DNA from 2 places in the Pseudomonas sp. GW460-LB5 genome. Region 2 is predicted to be linked to the other one. Evidence: predicted binding sites of a transcription regulator. Region 2 holds the regulator's gene; the other holds the start of a gene.

Region 1 (7,821 bases), on a different contig from region 2:
AAATTTGACACCACCTTCGTCCCTCCTCACGGTTATGGCACGTTCGGCGCTCATCTACCCGAGGACGGCTTCTATACATCGACGGGGTCGATCGCCCTCGATACACCTAACCAACGCCTGTTGCTCAGTGGCCGTGACGAAGAGGACCGAGGCTCCACAGTGCCTTGTGTGATCGCGGTCTCCTTGCGGGCTACGTGATTGCTACCGGGGTGATCCGTGCGAGCGTTTCTCAGCTGGAAACGCTCAACGGCCACGATGCTCACGGATACGACTGCTCCCGATATTGCGCCGCCACCTCACGCAGCACCTCGCATACCCACTGCCCCGGCAGGCTCTGCGGCAAGGCCGCATTGCGGCAGATGCCAACCGAGCCGCCGGGCTCGCGCACGCCCAGGTCAAGCTCGACCAGCTCGCCTCGGCGCAGGTCGAGCAGCACGGCATCGCGCGGTGCCACCCACAGGCCATCACTGCCCAGCACGTAACGCCGGCTCAAGGCCAGCGACAAGGTCTCCAGGCGCTGCGCCGGCATCTGGATGCCGCATTGCACAAACAGGCTGTCGGCGTGCTGGCGGATGGTGGTCCCGGCGGGCGGCAGCACGAGCGGGTAACGCCCGACCTGCCCCCGCTCGACGGGCGTGCTGGCCAGCAGCGGGTGGCCCGGGCGCACCACCAGGCTCATCGACTCGCTGTACAGGTGTTCGAACGACAGCCCCTGGATCTGCGGGCTGTCAGTCATACGCCCGACCACCAGTTCCAGCTCGCCCAGGCGCAGTTGACCGAGCAGCTGCGCGCTGACCCCGGTGGCCACGCTGATGACCAGCGCTTCATGGCGCTGGTGCATGCGGCACAGCACTTCGGGCATGAGCAGGCCCTCGACCGTCGACAGCACGCCAATACGCACCTGCGACGGCGCCCGCGCTTCACCGCGCAGGCTGCTGACGCCATCGCGCAGGGCTTGCACGCTGGGCCCGGCATAACGCATGAAACGGGTCCCGGCCGGGGTAAGCTCGACGCCCTGCCGGCTACGCGCGAACAGGCGCGCTTCCAGCAGGTCTTCGAGTTCCTTGAGGGTCTTGGAGATGGCCGGCTGACTGATGGCGAGCACGTCGGCAGCCCTGGCCAGGCTGCCCTGCCGGGCAATCTCCAGGAAGCACAGCAGGTGGCGGTATTTGATGCGGGTGTCGAGGTTCATGGTTTAAAGCTTACCGCATCAGGATCTTCATCGCCTGGGAGACCGAGCGCCGCCCGCGCGGCGCTCGATTTCCCAGGCGACGAAAATGCAACGGCGAACAACTGCCGAGCCCCCGCAACCTCTCAGCCCACCGCCAACTCCACAGCCTCACCGTTCAAGCGCACCGGCCACACCCGCAACCTCTGCCCGCCATCCTCCAGGCACTCCCCGGTCTGCAGGCTGAAATGCTGCTTGTACAACGGCGCTGCGACCACCAGCTCGCCCTGCACACTGCCCACCAGCCCGCGGCCGATGATGTTGGCACCGGACCGCGGGTCACGGTTGTCCACCGCATACAGCGGCTGCGCCTGCCCCGGCAGGTAGAACAGCGCCACTTGGGCCCCGTCCAGCCACACTACCACCCCAGAGTCGGGCACCAGGTCTTGTGCCAGGCACACCGCTTGCCAGTTCGCGTGGGTTTTCACAGCAGCATTGGACAGGTTCATCAGACAGCCTCCTCGACAGTAGCAATGAGGTGCAGCGGTGCAGCGGGCCGGCGTTGTTCGCGTTCGCGCACAAAGTGCACGTCGGGGTCGGCACGCCGGTCATTGACGAAAGTGCGAAAGCGCTTGAGCTTCTCCGGGTCGTTGAGCGCGTTGGCCCATTCGCACTCGTACTGGTCGACCACATGCTGCATCTGCGCTTCCAGCTCGCTGGCCAGGCCCAGGCTGTCGTCGATGATCACCTGCTTCAGGTAGCCCAGCCCGCCATCCAGGTTTTCGCGCCACACCGAGGTGCGCTGCAGCTTGTCGGCCGTGCGGATGTAAAACATCAACACGCGGTCGATCAGCCGCACCAGGGTTTCGTCGTCCAGGTCGGTGGCAAACAGTTCGGCATGCCGTGGGCGCATACCGCCGTTGCCACACACGTACAGGTTCCAGCCCTTGTCGGTGGCGATCACGCCGATGTCCTTGCTCTGCGCCTCGGCGCATTCGCGGGTGCAGCCCGACACTGCAAACTTGAGCTTGTGCGGGCTGCGCAGGCCCTTGTAGCGGTCTTCCAGGCGCAGGGCCATGGCAACGCTGTCCTGCACGCCGTAACGGCACCAGGTGCTGCCCACGCAGGATTTCACCGTGCGGGTCGACTTGCCGTAGGCATGGCCGGTTTCGAAGCCTGCGTCGATCAGCTCGCCCCAGATCAGCGGCAGTTCGTGCAACTGGGCACCGAACAGGTCAATGCGCTGACCGCCGGTGATCTTGGTGTACAGGTCATACTTTTTGGCCACCTGGCCGATGACGATGAGCTTGTCGGGGGTGATTTCACCCCCGGGAATGCGCGGCACTACCGAGTAGGTGCCGTTCTTCTGCATATTGGCCATGAAGGTGTCGTTGGTATCCTGCAACGGCACCAGCGCGGGGTCCATGATCGGCTGGTTCCAGCACGAGGCGAGGATGTTGCCCACCGCCGGCTTGCAGATGTCACAGCCAACGTGGCCCTTGCCGTGGCGTTCGAGCAGCTCGCTGTAGGTGCGGATGCCCTCCACCCGCACCAGCCCGTACAGTTCCTGACGGGTGTAGGTAAAATGCTCGCACAGGCTTTTGTCCACCGCTACGCCGCGGGCGGTCAGCTCGTGCTCGAACACTTGCTTGAGCAAGGCCGCGCAACCACCACAGCCGCTGGCGGCCTTGGTGCAGCCTTTGACCGCAGCAAGGTCGCTGCAGCCGCTGTCGATGGCCGCGCACACCGCGCCCTTGCTGACGTTGTGGCACGAGCAGATGGTTGCGCTATCGGGCAGCGCATCGGCGCCAAGGGCCGGTGCACCACCGCCTTGGGGCAGGATCAGCGCTGCAGGGTCGGCTGGCAGGGCAATACCGTTCTGGGCGTACTGCAAGAGGGTGTCGTAATACGTGTTGTCGCCGACCAGCACCGCGCCGAGCACGTGCTTGCCGCTGGCGTCCACCACCAGCCGGCGGTAGGCGCTGTTGGCTTCGTCGATGAAGCGGTAGCTGCGTGAACCGGCGGTGGCGCCATGGGCATCGCCGATCGAGCCGACATCCACGCCCAGCAGCTTGAGTTTGGTCGACATGTCCGCGCCGGTGAACGCTACCGCCGCCTCCCCCATCAGTAATGCGGCCAGGTTGCGCGCCATGCTGTAGCCGGGGGCGACCAGGCCGAACACGCTGCCGTTCCAGGACGCGCACTCGCCAATGGCGAAGATGCGCGGGTCGCTGCTGCGGCAGTGGTTGTCGATTACCACGCCACCGCGCACAGCGATATCCAGGCCGCAGCCACGGCCCAGGGCATCCTGTGGGCGGATACCGGCGGAGAACACGATCAGGTCGGTTTCCAGGTGCTCGCCACCGTCGAAGTTCATGCGGTAGCGGAATGCTTCACCGGTGCTGATCGACTGGGTGGCGCGCGACAGGTGCACGCCAACGCCCAGCGCTTCGATCTGTGCCTTGAGCGCGGCACCGCCCTCGCCGTCCAGCTGAACCGGCATCAGCCGTGGGGCAAATTCCACCACGTGGGCTTCCAGGCCTAGCGACTTGAGCGCATTGGCGGCCTCCAGGCCCAGCAGGCCACCACCGACCACCACGCCACGGCGGGCACCAGCGGCTGCGGCGCGAATGCCATCGAGGTCGTCGAGGGTACGGTAGACCAGGCGGGCATAGCCACTGGAGCCTTCGATCGGCGGCACGAACGGGTAGGAGCCGGTGGCAAGGACCAGTTGGTCGTAGCCATAGCGCCCCTCGGCGGTGACGACCTCGCAGCGCTCACGGTCGATTTCCAGCACGGCCTCACCGAGGTGCAAGTGCACGCCGTTGGCGGGGTAGAACTCGTGTTCGCACAGGGCCAGGGTCTCGGCACAGCTGCCGCCGAAGTACTCGGAAAGGTGCACACGGTCGTAGGCACGTTGGCGCTCTTCGCCGAACACCCGCACCTCGAAGCGCTGCAGGGCGCCGCGGCTGACCAGTTGTTCGACGCAATGGTGGCCGACCATGCCGTTGCCGACGATGACCAGTCGCTCTCGTTGCCCGCTGCTCGCTGTTGCCTTCATAAGCCGATCCTCGATCAAAAAAAAAGCGCCTGGAGCCGAAGCTCCAGGCGCCTTTGCCTGTATTCATCACGGTGTGCCCCCAGGTTGATCGCCGTTGATCAGTGGGGCTTGTTGTAGTGGAGTTAAAGCAGGGAATGTGCCAATTGCTTTGCCTGTACCGGCCTCTTCGCAGCACAAGGCTGCTCCTACAGGAGCACGCGATCCCTGTAGGAGCAGCCTTGTGCTGCGAAGGGGCCCCACAGGCGATCAAAATGCACAACCGGGGTGCACATCAGCCCATCCCGGTGCACTCAGTACACATCCCGCCGATAACGCTTGGCCTTGCTCAACCCTTTGACATAGGCAGCCGTCTGCGCCTCATCCATCCCGCCATGCTCAGCCACAACCGTGCGCAACGCCGCATCTACATCCTTGGCCATGCGCTGCGCATCGCCACACACATAGAAATACGCCCCCGCCTCCAACCACTGCCACAGCTGGGCGCCCTGTTCGAGCATGCGCTGCTGCACATAGACCTTATGCGCCTGATCCCGCGAGAACGCCGTGTCGAGCCGCAAGTGCCCTGCTTTCTCCCAAGCTTGCAACTGTTCGCGGTAATAGAAGTCGGTAGCGGCGTACTGCTCACCAAAGAACAGCCAATTCCCCCCTTTTGCGCCCCGCGCCTCCCGTTCTTCAAGAAACGCCCGGAACGGTGCAACGCCGGTACCTGGGCCAACCATGATCACCGGCACGCTGTCGTCCTCGGGCAACCGGAAGTGCTTAGATACCTGCGGGAAAATGGCCACCTTCAACGCTTGCGCACGGTCGGCGAGGAAGGCCGAACACACCCCCTTGCGCTCGCCGTAACGCACGGTGGAGACGGTCAGGTGAACCTGGCCCGGATGGGCCAACGGGCTGGAGCTGATCGAGTAAAGACGCGGCTGCAAGGGCTTGAGCAGGCCAAGCCAGTCGGCCAGCGGCAGCTGTTGGGGAAAGGCGCGCAGCACATCGGCCAACTGCCGGCCGCGCAGCCAGTCCTGCAGCTCGGCCTTGCACTCCGGCCGCAGCAGGCGCTGCAGGTCCGGGCTACTGCCAGCGAAGGCCTGCAGTTGCTGACCGGTGACCTTGGCGATCTCCAGGTGCGTTTGCAGGGCTGCGGCCAGGGGCATGGCAGGCTGGCCCTTGAGCTCGACCAGCGTCTGGCCATCGAGCTGCATCAGCGCCAGCAGTTCGTCGACCAGGGCCGGGCAATTGCGCGGCCACACGCCCAGGGCATCGCCGGGGGCATACCTGAAGCCGCTACCGCTCAGGTCGAACACCAGTTGCCGAGTTTCCTTGCTGGCACCGGGGCCGTTGAGCAGGTGGTTTTCCAGCAAGGTGGCAGCCCAAGGTTGCTGTTTGCTGTAGGCCGGCATGGGTACGGGGTGGCTCGCCGGCTGCGGTGCAGCGGCACTGCCCAGCGTGGGCAGCAAGGCTTCTAGCCACCCCGCGAACGCTGCGTCAAAGTCCGGCTCGCAGTCCACCCGTTGCAGCAGGCGACGCCCACCCAGTTCGGCCAGGCGTTGGTCAAGCTTGCGGCCAAAGCCGCAGAACTGGTCGTAACTGGAGTCGCCCAAGGCCAGCACGGCATAGGGCAGCTCGGCATAACAGGCGCCCTCCTCGCCCTGCAAGGCCTGCCAGAATGCCGCCGCGCTGTCGGGCGCGTCACCATCGCCAAAGGTGCTGGTGATCAGCACCACGCTGGCCGCGCCCTGCAGTTGGCTTGGGCTGACCGCCTCCATGCAACTGAGCTGCACATCAAAGCCGGCACCGCGCAGGTGTTCGGCACAACGCTCGGCCAGCAGCTCGCCGTTACCGGTCTGCGAGGCCCACAACACTTGGTGCGGTGGGGCCACCAACGCTGCAACGGGCAGCGCCGCCGGCTGAGCGAACAGCCCGGCCAGCAAGCCGTCGATAAACAGCCGGCGGTTGCCTGCCAGTGGCGCACTGGCCGGCAGGCTTGGCACGCCCTCGGCGCGGGCCTGCTCCAGGCCCAGCAGGAAACCCTGCAGGTAATGGCGCTCTTCTTCTGCCAGCACCGGGGCTGGCAGGGTGTCCAGGCCAAGCAGACGGGACAGGGTGGCAGTGGGCATGCGGACTGGCTCCAGAATGGCAGTGTGCAGCTCAAGGGCGTCGATACGCTCGCCGGCGACCCGCTGCAGGGCGACGGCGCAGTATTTGAAAGCCGGCTGTAGCGACAGTGGATCGACCGCATCGCAGGTCACGGCATTGATTGCCAGTTGCTCACCGACCAGGTCGTTCCAGTGAAACGGCGCAAAGCAGTTGCCTGGCAGCACCCGGTCGCTGATTCGCACCGGTAGCACGGCTTGCCCGCGCCGCGAGCGGATGGCGACCTGGTCTTTTTCAGCTATGCCCAGGCGTGCGGCGTCGTCGGGGTGGACCTCGACGAAAGGGCCAGGCTCCAGCTTGTTCAGCGCCGGCACCTTGCCGGTCTTGGTCAGGGTGTGCCACTGGTGCTGCACACGGCCGGTGTTCAGCACCATGGGGTAGTCGTCATCCGGCAATTCTGCTGCCGGCAACCAGGGCCTGGCGAAGAAACGCGCCTTGCCACTGGCGGTAGGAAAGGCCAGCGCCGGGCGATCGCCCTGGGCATCGTGCAGCAGCGCCTGGCTGCTGCCGTCGTTCAGGTAGCGCAATGGGCTGCGGTCGCTGCCATGGCCGGGTGCACAAGGCCACTGGTGTGGTTGCCGGCGCAGCTCGGCGTAACCGATGCCGCGCAGATCGTAGCCCGTTGCGGGGTTATGGAAATGGCGGATTTCTTCATACACCGCTTCGGCATCGGGGTAGTCGAAGGCTTCGGCGTAGCCCATGGCGCAGGCCACCCGGGCGATGATCTGCCAGTCGGGCAGGCTTTGCCCGGGCGGCTCGACGGCGCGCGGCATCAGGGTAAGGTTGCGTTCGCTGTTTATCATTACACCCTCGCCTTCGGCCCACAGCGCGGCCGGCAGCACGATGTCGGCGTAGCGGTTGGTTTCGGTGTCGAGGAAGGCATCCTGGGTAATCACCAACTCGGCCTGGCACAGGCCATCGATCACCTGCTGACGGTTGGCGACGCTGGCCACCGGGTTGCTGCAGATGATCCAGCACGCTTTCACTTCACCCGCGTTCATCTGCTCGAACAGTGCCACCGTGCCCTCGCCGCCTTCACTGCGCAGGCTGCCGGGTGCCAGTTGCCACTGCTGCTCGACAAACGCGCGGTCGCCCTCCACCAACGCCGAGCGCTGGCCTGGCAAGCCGGGCCCCATGTAGCCCATTTCACGGCCGCCCATGGCGTTGGGCTGGCCGGTCAGCGAGAACGGCCCGCTACCGGGGCGGCAGATGGCGCCCGTGGCCAGGTGCAGGTTGCAGATGGCGTTGGTGTGCCAGGTACCGTGGATGCTTTGGTTCAGGCCCATGGTCCAGCAGCTCATCCAGTCGTTGGCACTGCCGATCCATTCGGCGGCCTTGATGATGTCGCCCACGGCCAACCCGGTGATGGCCGCCACGCGCTCCGGGCTGTAGTCATCGAGGAAGGCTGGCAGTTCGTCCCAGCCTTCGGTGTGGCGGGCAATGA
Region 2 (7,821 bases):
GCTGCGCGTATCTGGCTGTTTGTCATTGCCATCGTTGCGCACAACATCCCCGAAGGCATGGCCATCGGTGTGTCGGCAGGTGGGGGCATGGCCGACGCCGACAGCCTGGCCATGGGCATTGCGTTGCAGGATGTGCCCGAGGGACTGGTGATTGCGCTGGTGTTGGCCGGGGCGGGCATGTCGCGTTTCAACGCTTTTCTGATTGGCGCTGCGTCAGGCTTGGTCGAGCCGCTGGCCGCAGTGATCTGTGCCTGGTTGGTGAACATCGCCGAACTGCTGTTGCCGCTGGGCCTTGCCTGCGCGGCAGGGGCGATGCTGCTGGTGGTGACCCAGGAGATCATCCCGGAATCGCGCAGTAACGGCCATCATCGTCTGGCCAGCCTGGGGCTGTGCATCGGGTTTTGCCTGATGATGGTGATGGACACCGCGCTGTCCTGATTCATGATCAGGTTTACGCGTTCCTAGCAGGACCGTGCAGGCTTCTATTCGCCTTCGTCGAAGAAGTTGTTGATCAGCTCGACCAACGCATTCATCGCCTCGTTGTCCTGCTCGCCTTCGGTATGCAGGTGCACCTGGGTGCCTTTGCCGGCTGCCAGCATCATCACCGCCATGATGCTCTTGCCGTCCACCAGCGTGTCCGGCGCGCGCCCAACGCGCACCTGGCAGGGATAACGGCCAGCCACGCCGACGAACTTGGCTGCCGCCCGGGCATGCAGGCCCAGCTTGTTGATAATGGTGATTTCGCGGGCGGGCATCGTGGGGCGGATCCTTGGGCTAGAGGTCGCGGTGGCGGACCTGGACGTTTTTCAGGGATTGCTGCAGCAACTGGCCAAGGCGCTCGGTTATGTACACCGAGCGGTGGTGGCCGCCGGTGCAGCCGATGGCAATGGTAACGTAGGCACGGTTGCTGGCGGCGAAGCGGGGGAGCCACTTGAGCAGGTAGCTGGAAATGTCGCTGAACATGTCTTCGACATCTGGCTGTGCGCCCAGGTAGTCGATGACCGGTTGCTCGAGGCCGGAGTGTTCGCGCAGTTCAGGCTTCCAGTAAGGGTTGGGCAGGCAGCGCACATCGAACACCAGGTCCGCATCGACCGGCATGCCCCGCTTGAAACCGAACGACTCGACAAGGAACGCGGTGCCAGGCTCGGGCTGGTTGAGCAGGCGCAGCTTGATCGAATCACGCAGTTGATACAGGTTCAGGTTGGTGGTGTCGATCTTCAGGTCAGCCAGGTCGGCGATCGGCCCCAAAAGCTCGCTCTCGACGCGGATCGCCTCGGCCAGCGAGCGGTTGGCATTGGTCAATGGGTGGCGTCGGCGGGTTTCCGAAAAGCGCTTGAGCAGCATGCCTTCGTCGGCATCCAGGAACAGCACATCACACTGGATATTGCGCGCGCGGGCTTCTTCGAGCAATTCGGGGAAGCGCGTCAGGTGGCTGGGCAGGTTACGTGCGTCGATCGACACTGCAACCTTCGGTTGCAGCAGTTCGGTGTTGATCAGCGCCTCTTCCGCCAGCTCCGGCAAGAGCGCGGCGGGCAGGTTGTCAATGCAGTAGAAACCATTGTCTTCCAGGACATCGAGGGCGGTACTCTTGCCGGAGCCGGACCGGCCGCTGACAATGATCAAGCGCATGTTCAGTGCTCGTTCTGTTCGTCCAGGACTACCTGGAAGAGGGCCTCGTTACTGCTGGCGCTACGCAAGCGATCACGAACTTCCTTGCGATCAAGCATGCTGGCAATCTGGCGCAGCAGTTCCAGGTGGGCATCGGTAGCGGCTTCAGGCACCAGCAAGACGAACAGCAGGTCCACGGGCGCGCCATCGATGGCGTCGTATTCGATTGGGGCGTCCAGGTGCAGCAGGGCACTGACCGGTGCGGAGCAACCTTCAAGCCGGCAGTGAGGGATGGCGATGCCATTGCCGAAACCGGTCGAGCCGAGTTTTTCGCGGGCGACCAGTTTTTCGAAGACGTCTTGCATCTCCAGTTCTGGCACTTGATCGGCGATGAGGTTCGCAACCGTTTCCAAGGCGCGCTTTTTACTGCCGCCCGGCACGTTCACGAGGGAACGGCCGGGGGTCAGGATGGTTTCAAGTCGGATCATGGATGAGGGGGATCAGCGGGCAGCTGCACCTTGCAGCAGGCTTTGCTGTTTTTCCTTGTGTTTTTTCAGTTGGCGGTCGAGCTTGTCGGCCAAGGCGTCGATGGCTGCATACATGTCTTGGTCTTCGGCATTGGCAACCACTTCACCGCCAGGAATCTGCAGGGTCGCTTCGACCTTCTGCTGCAGCTTCTCGACTTTCATGATGACCTGCACGTTGGTGATCTTGTCGAAGTGACTTTCCACGCGGGCGAGCTTTTCAAGCACATAATCGCGCAGTGGCTGGGTGACTTCTACATGCTGTCCACTGATATTGACTTGCATACAGCTTCTCCTTTATTGCCCGTGCATAAAGAGGCAGGTCTTGCACCTGCCCCACAAACGCTGTGGCGCATCTCAGGGGCTACATCAGTCGCTTGCGTTCGCTCGACGGTGCTATGCCGAGCGACTCGCGGTACTTGGCGACGGTGCGACGGGCTACCTGGATGCCTTGTGCCTCCAGTAAACCAGCGATCTTGCTGTCACTCAATGGCTTTTTCTGATTTTCCGCTGCAACCAGTTTTTTGATGATCGCGCGGATCGCTGTAGACGAGCATTCTCCGCCTTCGGAGGTGCTGACGTGGCTGGAGAAAAAGTATTTCAGTTCGTAGATGCCACGCGGGGTGTGCATGTATTTTTGCGTGGTAACCCGAGAGATGGTCGACTCATGCATCCCCACCGCTTCGGCGATGTCATGCAGCACCAGCGGCTTCATTGCTTCATCACCATGGTCGAGGAAACCGCGCTGGTGCTCGACGATCTGCGTGGCAACCTTCATCAGGGTTTCGTTGCGGCTTTGCAGGCTCTTGATGAACCAGCGCGCTTCCTGCAACTGGTTGCGCATGAAGGTGTTGTCGGCACTGGTGTCGGCGCGGCGCACGAAGCCTGCGTATTGCGGGTTGACCCGCAGGCGCGGGATGGCTTCCTGGTTCAGCTCCACCAGCCAGCGGTCGCTGTCTTTGCGCACGATGACGTCGGGCACCACGTACTCGGGTTCGCTGGACTCGATCTGTGAGCCAGGGCGCGGGTTGAGGCTTTGTACCAGCTCGATGACCTGGCGCAGCTCGTCTTCCTTGATTTTCATGCGCCGCATCAGCTGGCTATAGTCGCGGCTGCCGAGCAGGTCGATGAAATCGGTGACCAAGCGCTTGGCTTCGGTCATCCACGGAGTGTTGGCAGGCAGCTGGCGCAGTTGCAGCAGCAGGCATTCACCCAGGTTACGGGCGCCGACGCCGGCCGGTTCGAACTGCTGGATACGGTGCAGCACCGCTTCGACCTCGTCCAGCTCGATATCCAGCTCCGGGTCGAAACCGGCGCAGATTTCCTCAAGGGTGTCTTCCAGGTAGCCCTGGCCGTTGATGCTGTCGATGAGGGTAACGGCGATCAGGCGGTCGGTGTCGGACATCGGCGCCAGGTTCAGTTGCCACAGCAGGTGGCTTTGCAGGCTTTCGCCGGCCGATGTGCGGGTGGTGAAGTCCCACTCATCGTCATCGTTGCTCGGCAGGCTGCTGGCGCTGGTCTGGTAGATGTCTTCCCAGGCGGTATCGACCGGAAGCTCGTTGGGGATCCGCTCGCCCCACTCGCCATCTTCCAGGTTGTCGGCACTGACGGTGCTTTCCTGAAAGCTGTTGTCCTGGGCTTCGGCTGCCGGCTTGTTCTCGGCGTTGTCCGCCATCGGGTCGCTGTTGTCGAAGTCCTCGCCGTCTTCCTGACGTTCGAGCATCGGGTTCGACTCCAGCGCTTCCTGGATTTCCTGTTGGAGGTCCAGGGTGGAAAGCTGGAGCAGACGGATGGCCTGTTGCAACTGCGGTGTCATCGTCAGTTGCTGGCCCATTTTTAGGACGAGCGATGGTTTCATGGCTGGGGCTTAATACCTTGTTCGCCGGCGCGCATGCGCCATCCACTACACGAGGGCGCCGGGGCGCCAGATCAAGCAAGTTTTATGCCTTAAATTGTAGCGTTTGCCTAGAGCACTGTAACAACTTTACCCGCGGTTTCACGGCTATGTGCCAGTGCTCCAGGCGCATCCCCTGGGTCAGAGCCGGAACTCGTGGCCCAGGTAAACCTCTTTGACCAGGTCGTTGGCCAGGATGGTCTCGGCATCGCCTTCAGCGATCAGCCGGCCATCATTGACGATATAGGCGGTCTCGCAGATATCCAGCGTCTCGCGCACGTTGTGGTCGGTAATCAGCACACCGATGCCCTTGGCCTTGAGGTGGTGGATGATCTGCTTGATGTCACCAACCGAGATCGGGTCGACACCGGCGAAGGGTTCGTCCAGCAGGATGAACTTGGGTGCGGTTGCCAGGGCGCGGGCAATCTCGACGCGGCGGCGTTCACCACCGGAAAGGCTCATGCCGAGGTTGTCGCGAATATGGCTGATGTGGAACTCCTGCAGCAGGCTTTCCAGCTCTTTGCGGCGGCCGTCGCGGTCGAGGTCCTTGCGGGTCTCGAGAATGGCCATGATGTTGTCGGCCACCGACAGTTTACGGAAGATCGAGGCTTCCTGCGGCAAGTAGCCGATGCCGGCACGGGCGCGGCCGTGCATGGGCTGGTGGCTGACATCGAGGTTGTCGATGAGCACGCGCCCCTGCTCGGCCTGGACCAGCCCGACAATCATGTAGAAGCAGGTGGTCTTGCCGGCGCCGTTGGGGCCGAGCAGGCCGACGATCTGGCCACTGTCGATCGACAGACTGACATCACGTACGACCTGCCGCCCCTTGTAGCTCTTGGCCAGATGCTGGGCTTTGAGGGTTGCCATTTACTCGGCCTTCTTCTTGGGCTGGATCACCATGTCGATGCGCTGACGTGGCTGGGTCACGTTGCCACCACGACCGGCGGTCGCCACCTGGGACTTGGTGTTGTAGACGATCTTCTCGCCTTCGGTCGTGTTGCCCTCGTTTTCGACCTTGGCGCGGTCGGTGAGGATCACGGTGTCTTTCTGCGCCTGGTACTGGATTGTCACTGCCCAGCCTTTCATCTTGTCTGGCTTGGCAGCGCTCTGTTGTTGCTCGAAGTAGGCCAGGTTGCCGACCGAGGTGACTACATCGATGTCGCCGTTGGCGGCGCGGGTCATGGTCACGGTGTTGCCTTTGATCATCATCGAACCTTGGGTGATGATCACGTCACCGGTATAGGTGGCCACGCCTTGCTTGTCATCCAGATGGGCCTGGTCGGCCTGGATGCGGATCGGCTGATCACGGTCATTCGGCAGTGCGAAGGCGCTCGCGCTTCCCAGTGCTGCGCTCAGGCTGAGCAAAAGGGGGAGGGTTTTAACGAGCCTCATACTGTCCTCTTACGTTAGAGAGCAGGTCCATCCTGCTTTCTTTCAAATACGCTTTCATTCCTTTGCCCGTAGTCGTGCCACCGGCGCCGTCGATTCTAACGGCTTGCTCGGTCTGCGCATATTGCTTCTGCGGGAACACGGTCATGCGTGAACTGGTAATGATGGTTTCACGCTGTTTTTCGTCGATGCGTGCAATCCGTACCTTGTCGATCAGCTCGACCTCGGTGCCGTCCGGGTTGACCTCGGCGCGGGTGCTTTGCACGTGCCACGGGTATTGGGTGCCGCGGTACAGGTGCAGGTCCGGCGTAGTCACCAAGGTGATTTCGCTGGTCTTCATGTGCTCGACCTTGTCGGCGGTCATTTCGTACTGCAGCTTGCCGTCGGGCAGAAATTGCACACTGTGGGCGTTGATCGCATAGTAGTCGATGGCGCTTTCGTCGACCTGGGCCACCGGCTTGTCGAGGAAGCTTTCCGGGCTGACATTCCAGTAGCCGACCGCCGCCAGCAGGGCGGCGATCACTGCTAGCAGCGCAATATTGCGGGCTTTCTTGCTGAACATGGGCAGCCTTACAGGTAGTTGGCGTTGGCAGCGTCCAGGGTACCCTGGGCCTGCATGATCAGTTCGCAGAATTCACGGGCTGCGCCTTCGCCGCCGCGTGCCTGGGTCACGCCGTGAGCGTGCTGGCGAACAAACGGGGCGGCGCTGGCCACGGCCATGCCCAATGCCACCCGGCGAATGACCGGCAGGTCGGGCAGGTCATCGCCCAGGTAGGCCACTTGATCATAGCTTAGGCCCAGTTCGGCGAGCAGGCCGTCAAGCACGACCAATTTGTCCTGGCGGCCCTGGTACAGGTGCGGGATGCCGAGGTTTTTCGCCCGGCGCTCGACCACAGGGGTTTTGCGCCCGCTGATGATCGCGGTGGTCACACCCGAGGCCATGAGCATCTTGATGCCCTGGCCGTCGAGGGTATTGAAGGTCTTGAACTCGCTGCCATCTTCGAGGAAGTACAGGCGCCCGTCGGTGAGCACGCCGTCTACGTCGAACACTGCCAGCTTGATGGCTTTGCCGCGTTGCATGAGGTCCTGGTTCATTCCATCGCTCCTTACATTACACCGGCGCGCAGCAGGTCGTGCATGTTCAGGGCGCCGGTCGGGCGGCCCTCGCGGTCCACCACCACCAGTGCGCTGATCTTGTGGTCTTCCATGATCTTCAGGGCTTCGGCAGCGAGCATGTCGGCGCGGGCCGTTTTGCCGTGCACGGTCATGACCTGGTCGACCAGGGTGGTGTGTACGTCGATGTTGCGGTCCAGGCTGCGGCGCAGGTCGCCGTCGGTGAAGATCCCGGCCAGCGTGCCGTCGGCTTCGACGATCACGGTCATGCCCAGGCCTTTGCGGGACATTTCAAGCAGCGCATCCTTGAGCAGGGTGCCGCGGGCTACCTGGGGCAGCTCGTCGCCGCTGTGCATCACGTTCTCGACCTTGAGCAGCAGGCGACGGCCCAGTGCACCGCCCGGGTGCGAGAAGGCAAAGTCTTCAGCGGTGAAGCCGCGGGCTTCGAGCAGGGCGATGGCCAGGCAGTCGCCCAGCACCAGCGATGCCGTGGTGGAGGAGGTGGGTGCGAGGTTAAGCGGGCAGGCCTCTTGCGCGACGCGGGCGTCGAGGTTGACCTCGGCGGCCTGGGCCAGGGGCGAGTCCGGGTTGCCGGTCAGGCTGACCAGCTTGATGCCCAGGCGCTTGATCAACGGCAGCAGGGTGACGATTTCGGCAGTGCTGCCGGAATTGGAAAGCGCAAGGATGACATCATCGCGGGTAATCATGCCCATGTCGCCATGGCTGGCTTCGGCCGGGTGCACGAAAAACGCCGGGGTCCCGGTGCTGGCCAGGGTGGCGGCGATCTTGTTGCCGATATGCCCGGACTTGCCCATGCCGACCACGACCACCCGGCCCTTGCTGGCCAGGATCAGCTCGCAGGCTTTGACGAAATTGTCGTCGATGCGCGCCAGCAGGGCCTCTACGGCCTCGAGTTCCAGGCGCAGGGTGCGTTGGGCGGATTGAATCAGCTCGCTGGATTGGCTCATGTCGAGAAAGCAATGCCTGATGAAAAGGTCGCGATTATACGCGCAATGACGAAAACCCTCACCCCTTCGATTGCTGTAGCGAATGTCATCAAAGCCTGTCACGGGGCTGAACGACTGCTTGTCCGGCCTTGGGGCGGCACTGTCAGCGGTGCTATAGTTCGCCGCTATTCGGCCTGCCAGGGGCGCTTGTGCCTTCCTGATGGAGGCCGGCGTCCATTAGGACGAGGCTGCACTAGCAAGGAGTCTAGATGAGTGTGGATAGCGCCTACGCGGTCGAGTTGAAGGGGGTTACCTTCAAACGTGGTTCGCGCAGCATTTTCAGCAA

What was found. Region 2 encodes sigma-54, which starts transcription at its own class of promoters, with help from an activator protein. Its sites were predicted from a motif close to ANTGGCATNNANNTTGCTNT; they were not measured.
Region 1: the regulator sigma-54 is predicted to act here: its motif matches at 4,354-4,373, upstream of nirB (nitrite reductase large subunit NirB).

The regions. Positions count from the first base shown of each region.
Region 1 is NZ_JBWKXT010000051.1:21,004-28,824, forward strand. Features, by position in the region: gene AC07XM_RS24290 (hypothetical protein) at 1-198, shown strand, start outside; gene pcaQ (pca operon transcription factor PcaQ) at 260-1,192, opposite strand; gene nirD (nitrite reductase small subunit NirD) at 1,315-1,677, opposite strand; gene nirB (nitrite reductase large subunit NirB) at 1,677-4,229, opposite strand; gene AC07XM_RS24310 (bifunctional nitrate reductase/sulfite reductase flavoprotein subunit alpha) at 4,520-7,821, opposite strand, start outside.
Region 2 is NZ_JBWKXT010000026.1:24,439-32,259, forward strand. Features, by position in the region: gene AC07XM_RS16690 (ZIP family metal transporter) at 1-438, shown strand, start outside; gene AC07XM_RS16695 (HPr family phosphocarrier protein) at 483-755, opposite strand; gene rapZ (RNase adapter RapZ) at 775-1,629, opposite strand; gene ptsN (PTS IIA-like nitrogen regulatory protein PtsN) at 1,632-2,096, opposite strand; gene hpf (ribosome hibernation-promoting factor, HPF/YfiA family) at 2,109-2,417, opposite strand; gene AC07XM_RS16715 (RNA polymerase factor sigma-54) at 2,497-3,990, opposite strand; gene lptB (LPS export ABC transporter ATP-binding protein) at 4,168-4,893, opposite strand; gene lptA (lipopolysaccharide transport periplasmic protein LptA) at 4,894-5,418, opposite strand; gene lptC (LPS export ABC transporter periplasmic protein LptC) at 5,405-5,977, opposite strand; gene AC07XM_RS16735 (KdsC family phosphatase) at 5,986-6,510, opposite strand; gene AC07XM_RS16740 (KpsF/GutQ family sugar-phosphate isomerase) at 6,522-7,496, opposite strand; gene AC07XM_RS16745 (ATP-binding cassette domain-containing protein) at 7,745-7,821, shown strand, end outside.